One region of the Companilactobacillus bobalius genome, then DNA from elsewhere that is predicted to be linked to it. Evidence: predicted binding sites of a transcription regulator. Region 1 holds the regulator's gene; the other holds the start of a gene.
What was found. The regulator Rex, encoded in region 1, represses fermentation and respiration genes when NADH is low (regulators of the CRP and FNR family bind a similar motif). The targets are predictions, from matches to a motif close to TTGTGAANTANTTCACAA.
Positions count from the first base shown of each region.

Region 2: a site for Rex is predicted at 1,979-1,996, ahead of LKACC16343_RS09700 (OPT/YSL family transporter). Genes of this name have one in related genera too.

Region 1 covers NZ_MYFM01000002.1:355,835-359,274, forward strand. Annotated here, with positions in the region: gene LKACC16343_RS04850 (ABC-F family ATP-binding cassette domain-containing protein) at 1-1,076, opposite strand, end outside; gene LKACC16343_RS04855 (redox-sensing transcriptional repressor Rex) at 1,213-1,863, shown strand; gene manA (mannose-6-phosphate isomerase, class I) at 1,883-2,851, shown strand; gene LKACC16343_RS04865 (cation:dicarboxylate symporter family transporter) at 3,088-3,440, shown strand, end outside.
Region 2 covers NZ_MYFM01000006.1:62,157-65,596, forward strand. Annotated here, with positions in the region: gene LKACC16343_RS09690 (glycoside hydrolase family 1 protein) at 1-127, shown strand, start outside; gene LKACC16343_RS09695 (PTS sugar transporter subunit IIC) at 164-1,483, shown strand; gene LKACC16343_RS09700 (OPT/YSL family transporter) at 2,201-3,440, shown strand, end outside.

The DNA of each region.
Region 1 (3,440 bases):
CCGATAATACCAACACGTTCACCCTTTTTGACATCTAAATTGATAGGTTCGGACATAATTTGGTCTTCATAACCGATAGCGGCATCTTTGACGAGTAATACGTCATTGCCACTTTCCTTATCAATTTGAAATTTAAAATGAACTGAGCCTTGATCACTGTCAGGACGATCCAAGACATCCATATGTTCCAACTTCTTACGACGACTTTGAGCCATCTTGGTAGTGGAAGCACGGACAATATTCTTTTGGATATACTCTTCAGTCTTCTTAATTTCAGCCTGTTGCTCTTCATAATGTTTCCAGGCTACTTCTTGATTTTTTTTCTTTTCTTGTAAATAGAAAGAGTAATTACCAGAATAATGAGTTGATGAGTGATGATTGATCTCAACAATTTCAGTAACGACTTTGTCCAAAAAGTATTGGTCATGGGAAATGATGACTAGTGCGCCACGGTAATTTTTGAGATAACCTTCAAGCCATTCAACTGTATTGATGTCCAAATGATTTGTGGGCTCATCCAAAAGTAAAATATCGTGATGTTCCAAGAGCATTTTAGCCATAGCCAAGCGTGAACGTTCACCACCAGAAAGGGTTGATATTTGTGCTTGCCAAACATCCTCATCGAATCCGAATCCCTTGAGGACACTGCGAATCTCTGATTGATAGCCGTAACCATTTTCTTGACGGAAGGTATTTTGCAATTGATCATATTGCTTCAAAATGTTGTCGTAATCTTGAACATTGGGGTCAGCAATTTTTTCTTCTAAAGTGTGCATCTTTTTTTCTTGTTCCTTTAGATAATCAAAAACGTGTTCCATCTCGTCAAAAATTTTATTTTCACTATTCAAACCGGAGTCCTGAGCAAGGTAACCGATATTTGTATCCTTTTTCAGAGCAATATTTCCACTATTATAACTTTCTTGATCAGAAATAATTTTGAGCATAGTTGATTTGCCGACACCGTTTCGGCCGACTAGACCAATTCTACTATTATCCTGTACTTCAAAGCTAACGTTAGAGAATAGCCTTTTAGTACCAAAATTCTTTGTAATGTTCTGTGCTTGTAATAAAATCAATTTCAAACTCCTTTATATATTCACAATTTTATCATTATTCAATAAATTATGTCTTTATAGGTTTAACGTATTGCGTTTTTGTCGATTTTTATTTACTATAAATGTTAGTGAAATGACACACATATGGTGGTAAATTATGACAAAAACAACTGTTCCAAACGCAACAATAAAGCGTTTACCAATTTATTATCGGTATTTTCAATTTTTAAAAGATGAAGGTACAAAAAAGATCTCTTCTGGAGAATTATCAGAAGGGGTCAAGATAGATAGTGCTACAATAAGACGTGACTTCTCATATCTAGGAGCACTTGGAAAACGTGGTTATGGCTACGATGTAAACGATTTAGTGGCTTTCTTTAAAAAGCTCTTGAATCAAGATAAGCGTACTAACGTAGCCCTAGTTGGTGTAGGTAATTTAGGTAACGCCTTACTAAATTATAACTTTTCTCGGACTAATAATGTTCGAATTGCAGCAGCTTTTGATATTAATAAGGAAATTGTTGGCACAGTTAAGAGTGGTGTTCCCGTTTATGATATATCTGAACTAAAGGAACAACTTCATTTGCAACAAATCGATGTCTGTATCTTGACTGTTTCTTCGAATGCAGCTCAAACAACTGCTGACTTATTGGCTGATGCTGGAGTTAGAGGTATCCTGAACTTTACACCAGTAATTATCAATGTTCCAAGCAGTATCCGTGTTCATTATGTTGATTTGGCTAATGAATTGCAGACTCTGATTTTCTTCTTAGATCGTGATAAGTCAATGAAAGAAGAGCAAGAATAATTTTTTGGGGGAAAGTATTATGAGTGAACCATTGTTCTTAAAGCCTGTATTCCACGAAAAAATTTGGGGTGGAAGAAAGCTAGAAACTAAGTTTGGTTACAATATTCCAGATGGCGCTATTGGTGAATGCTGGGCTATTTCAGGTCATCCACATGGTAGATCACAAGTTGAAAATGGTGAATTTGCTGGTCAATATGTCGATGATCTTTGGAAAAATCATGGTGAGTTATTCGGCAATCCTAAGGGAAAAGTATTCCCACTTCTAACAAAGATTTTGGATGCTGAAGCAAGTCTATCTGTTCAAGTTCATCCTGACAATGAATATGCAGCAGAACATGAACATGAATTAGGTAAGACAGAATGCTGGTACATCATTGATGCTGAACCAGGTTCATACTTGATTTATGGTCACAATGCTAAGAACAAAGCAGAACTTGATAAGATGATTGAGTCAGGTGACTGGGATCATCTACTAAGAAAAGTTCCAGTTAAGACTGGTGACTTCTATTATGTACCAAGTGGGACTGTTCACGCTTTGAACAAGGGTATTATGGCTCTAGAGACACAACAAAGCAGTGATACAACATATCGTTTGTATGACTATGACCGTGTTGAAAAGTCTACTGGTAAGAAACGTGACCTTCACATCAAACAATCAGAGGATACAATTACAGTTCCTCATAAAGATCCACAATTAAATATTGAATCAAAAGAAGAGGGCAAGAACAAGTTTACAACATTCGTTCAACCACCCGTATCACCATTCTTCTCAGTTTATCACTGGGAAATTAAGGAACCAGTCGAATTACATCACCAAATTGGTAAGTATACTTTGATTTCTATAATTAATGGTCAAGGTAAGATTACCGTTGATGGAAAAGACTATGATTTGAGCAAGGGTATTCATTTAATCGTTCCAGCAACTGTTGCTTCATGGACGCTTTCTGGTGATTTGGATATTATTGCTTCAGAATCAGGCGAAGATTAGATAAATATTAAAATAATGTAAAAAAGTGCAGAATGTCGATTTGAAAAAACCGGATGTTCTGTTTTTTTTATTGGCTAAATCAAGCAAAAGTAGAACCATTTTATGCGTGGGGCTAAATAATGTTCGTAAAAATGAACTGAATGAAAAATATTTTAATTTGAAACCGTTATCAATTTCATTTTTTACAAAAAGTCTTCTATAATTAAGACTATGTTGATTTCAAAGGGGACTTAAAAGTGCAAAAACGACGATTTTTTCGAGTCAGTTTAGGCTGGCAAATTATTATTGGTTTGATTTTAGGTATTATCCTTGGTCAAGTCTTTTATCAAAATAAGGCTGCCATTCAGGTAATGCAGAACATTGGTACAATGTTTATCTCAATGATTCAGATGATCGTGTTACCAATCGTTATCTCTTGTTTAACAGTTGGTATCGCCAATATGGGTGATATTAAAAAGTTAGGTCGAATAGGATTAAAGACTTTAATTTATTTTGAAATAATGACAACATTAGCGATCATTGTTGGTATTATTGTCGCTAATGTTACACATCCTGGTACCTTTATTGATGTACATAGTCTAAAAGGTTC
Region 2 (3,440 bases), on a different contig from region 1:
CGGAACTGTTTACGTCAACCGTACGAACCATGATCTTAAGGATATGAAACGTGTGCCAAAGAAGAGTTATTGGTGGTTGAAGCACGTTATTGAGACTAATGGGGGTGATTTATCAGATTTGAAGTAAGTAATTGATTTAAAAAACTTTTTCGGGGGCGAAAGTATGTCATTACAGAATTCAAAAGCTGCGGATAAATTTGCAACATTTGCAGCCAAAATGGGTGCCCAAATTCATTTACGTTCATTACGTGATGCGTTTGCCACTATCATGCCGCTTTATATCCTTGCTGGATTAGCGGTTCTATTAAATAACACAGTCTTTACTTGGATTTTCAAGGGTAAGACATTATTGCATGTTCAATATTGGGGAACCTTATTGAGTAATGCGACACTAAATATTTCAGGTATTTTAATTGCAGCTATGATTGGTTACTGCTTAGCTAAAAACAGACGCTTTGATAATCCAATTTCTGCTGCATTAGTATCAATGTCTGCTTTGGTAACAATGATGCCAAACACAGTTAAATTGATTCCAGATGGTGCTAAAAAAGCAGTCGATGTTTCAGCTGTTTTACCATTTACTAACTTAGGTACAGGGGCAATGTTCGCCGGTGTTATCGTTGGTTTGATTGCTACTGAGGCCTTTGTCAGAATTTCTAGAATTAAGAAATTACAAGTTCACTTAGGTGAAAATGTTCCACCAGCTGTTGGTAAGTCATTCGATGTTTTGATTCCTATGATCATCGTTTTATCATGTTCAGCTATTATTTCAGCACTACTTTACAATTTATCAGGAATGAACTTGATCAATTTGATCACAACATTCATTCAAGAACCACTTCGTCATATCGGAACAGGTATCTGGGGAGTTATTATTCTTTACTCACTAGGTAACTTACTCTGGTTATTCGGTATTCACCAATCAGTTATTTACAGTTCAATTCTAGAGCCACTTTTGATCATCAATATTACACAAAATATTGCCGCATACAACGCTGGTAAAGCAATTCCTAATATCATCAACGTTTCCCAAGTTCAAACTTATGGTTTGATGGGTGGTTCCGGTTCAACACTTTGTTTACTAGTTGCTACATTCCTAGTTGGACACAGTGCCGTAACTAAGAACGTTGCTAAATTATCAATTGCACCTGGATTCTTTAACATCAACGAACCTGTTATCTTCGGTTACCCAATCGTTTATAACATTTCACTAGCTATTCCATTCGTACTTGTACCTGTTATGGGTCTTGTAATTAGTTATGTAACAACTGTATTAGGTTGGATGAGCCCTTGTGTTATTCAAGTTCCATGGACTACGCCAATTGGATTCAGTGCTTTCCTAGCTACAGCTGGTGACTGGCGTGCTGTTGTTATTCAACTGATCACCTTTGTATTAGGCGTTCTAGTATACATTCCATTCGTTATGATCAACGATAAGGTTCTTTCAAAGGAAAACCAAGATATGGACGTCAAAGAAGCTTAATTAGATGTTTTAATCACTTAACTTATACTCTATGAATTTAAAAATTCATAGAGTATTTTTTTGTTTAAAAAAGTTAATTAACTTGGTGGATAATGTGTGAAATTAATATGCCATCTGTAGTGAATGCTAATAATAGATAGATAAGAAGTCAGTTTCATGACACTAATTATTAATAAAAGTACACCTTAAAAAATGAACAAAGTTTTGTATATATAATGAAACTCTCAAACTAATTAATGATTAGTCAAATCATAGAGGTACTTTATTCATATTCTTTGAAGAAATAGATATGAAAACAACAGACCAGAAATTTATGAAAAAGTTTGTGATAAATATGGCTTTATTAGTAAAAAGCTAATATACGTATATTTAAAATTAAAATTCTTAGACCATGATTAATAAAAGACAAGCGCCAAACCCTATGCTAAATAGGAAAGACAAGTGTTTACTAACTGTGAACACTCTGAAAAAGTGTTGTTTATGTTTGAAATGTTAATGTGAGCTATGTCACAAAATTCTATTGATTTTTGCAAATGTAACCGTTATCATGAAAATGAATCGACAGAAAAAAGGAGGAAATTAATACTCATAGGTGTTGTTTATGAATAAAGGCTATGAAGAACCTTCTATAAATAATTGGAATTATCACAAAAGAGTCAAGTGTTTTCCCCTAGTGGTTTTGGGATAGCATAAGTTGACTTAAGGGGAGGTATCGAGATGAAAAAGAGTTTATCTCAGTCCGCTTACGGTGGTGTATCGGGTGAAAAATATGTACCGTATGTGACTGATAAAGATAATCACGGTGGCAGCTCAGTCGTTATGATTATGGGTGCCATACTAGCAGTTATTTTTGCCGCTTCAACAGCATATTCTGGTATGAAAGCTGGATTAACCGTTGCTGCGGGGATTCCAGGATCAATTATTGGTTCTGGACTTATTGCCGCCTTTGCTAAAAAGAAAGGCATGCTGGGTAAGAATTTACTCCAAGGAATGTCCAGTGGTGGTGAATCTATTGCCAGTGGAATGATTTATGTTTTACCTGCCATTATCATTATTGGTGGCCGGGTCAACTTTATTGCCGGAGTTTTAGTTGGGGCTTTGGCTGTACTGTTTGCAATCGGAACGGCTTCACTGGTTGAAAACTACTTGGTAGTTGAAGAACACGGAAAATTAGTTTATCCAGAATCTATGGCTATTTCTGAAGCTTTGGTTGCCTCCGAAGCCGGAGGGGATTCCTTGAAATTTATGGGAATTGGTTTTGGAATTGGTGGTTTATTGACACTTTTGACAACTCAAGTTTTTGGTTGGGTTAATAGTGTAATCACTTATGTTGGTAATTCTTTCTATCGTTGGAAGATGTCGACTGAAGTCAATCCAATGTTAGCTGGTATTGGATTCGTGGTTGGACTAGATGTTTCTTTAACGATGTTTGCTGGTTCAATTCTATCTAACTTTGCTATAACGCCATTAATTGCTAACTTTACTCAAATGGCAACTAACAATGCTAAAGATTGGAACGATGTGACAATTGCTGTAAATCAAATGGGTGTTGACCAAGTTGCCGGTTCTTATTCGAAATACATTGGTGCCGGTATGATGCTCTGTGGTGGTATTGTCGGAGCCATTAAGTTGATTCCTGTTATCGTCACATCAATCAAGAAAACTTTGAATGCTAGAAATGGTGGCAGTGATGATCGTAATATGTTAGGTATTTGGTCATTAGTTATTGCTGTTATTGCAATTTTTGTTGTTGGATTCTTCATTTCTGGCAACATCGCCATGGCTATTGTAGGCGGTATTCTTTCTATTATTTTGGCACTATTATTCGTAATTGTTTCCGCTAGATTGGCTGGAACAATTGGTTGTTCAAATGCGCCAGTATCAGGGATGACCATTGCTTCACTAGTTATCATGACATTAGTCTTCGTTATCTTCGGATGGAAGAGTAATGCAGATA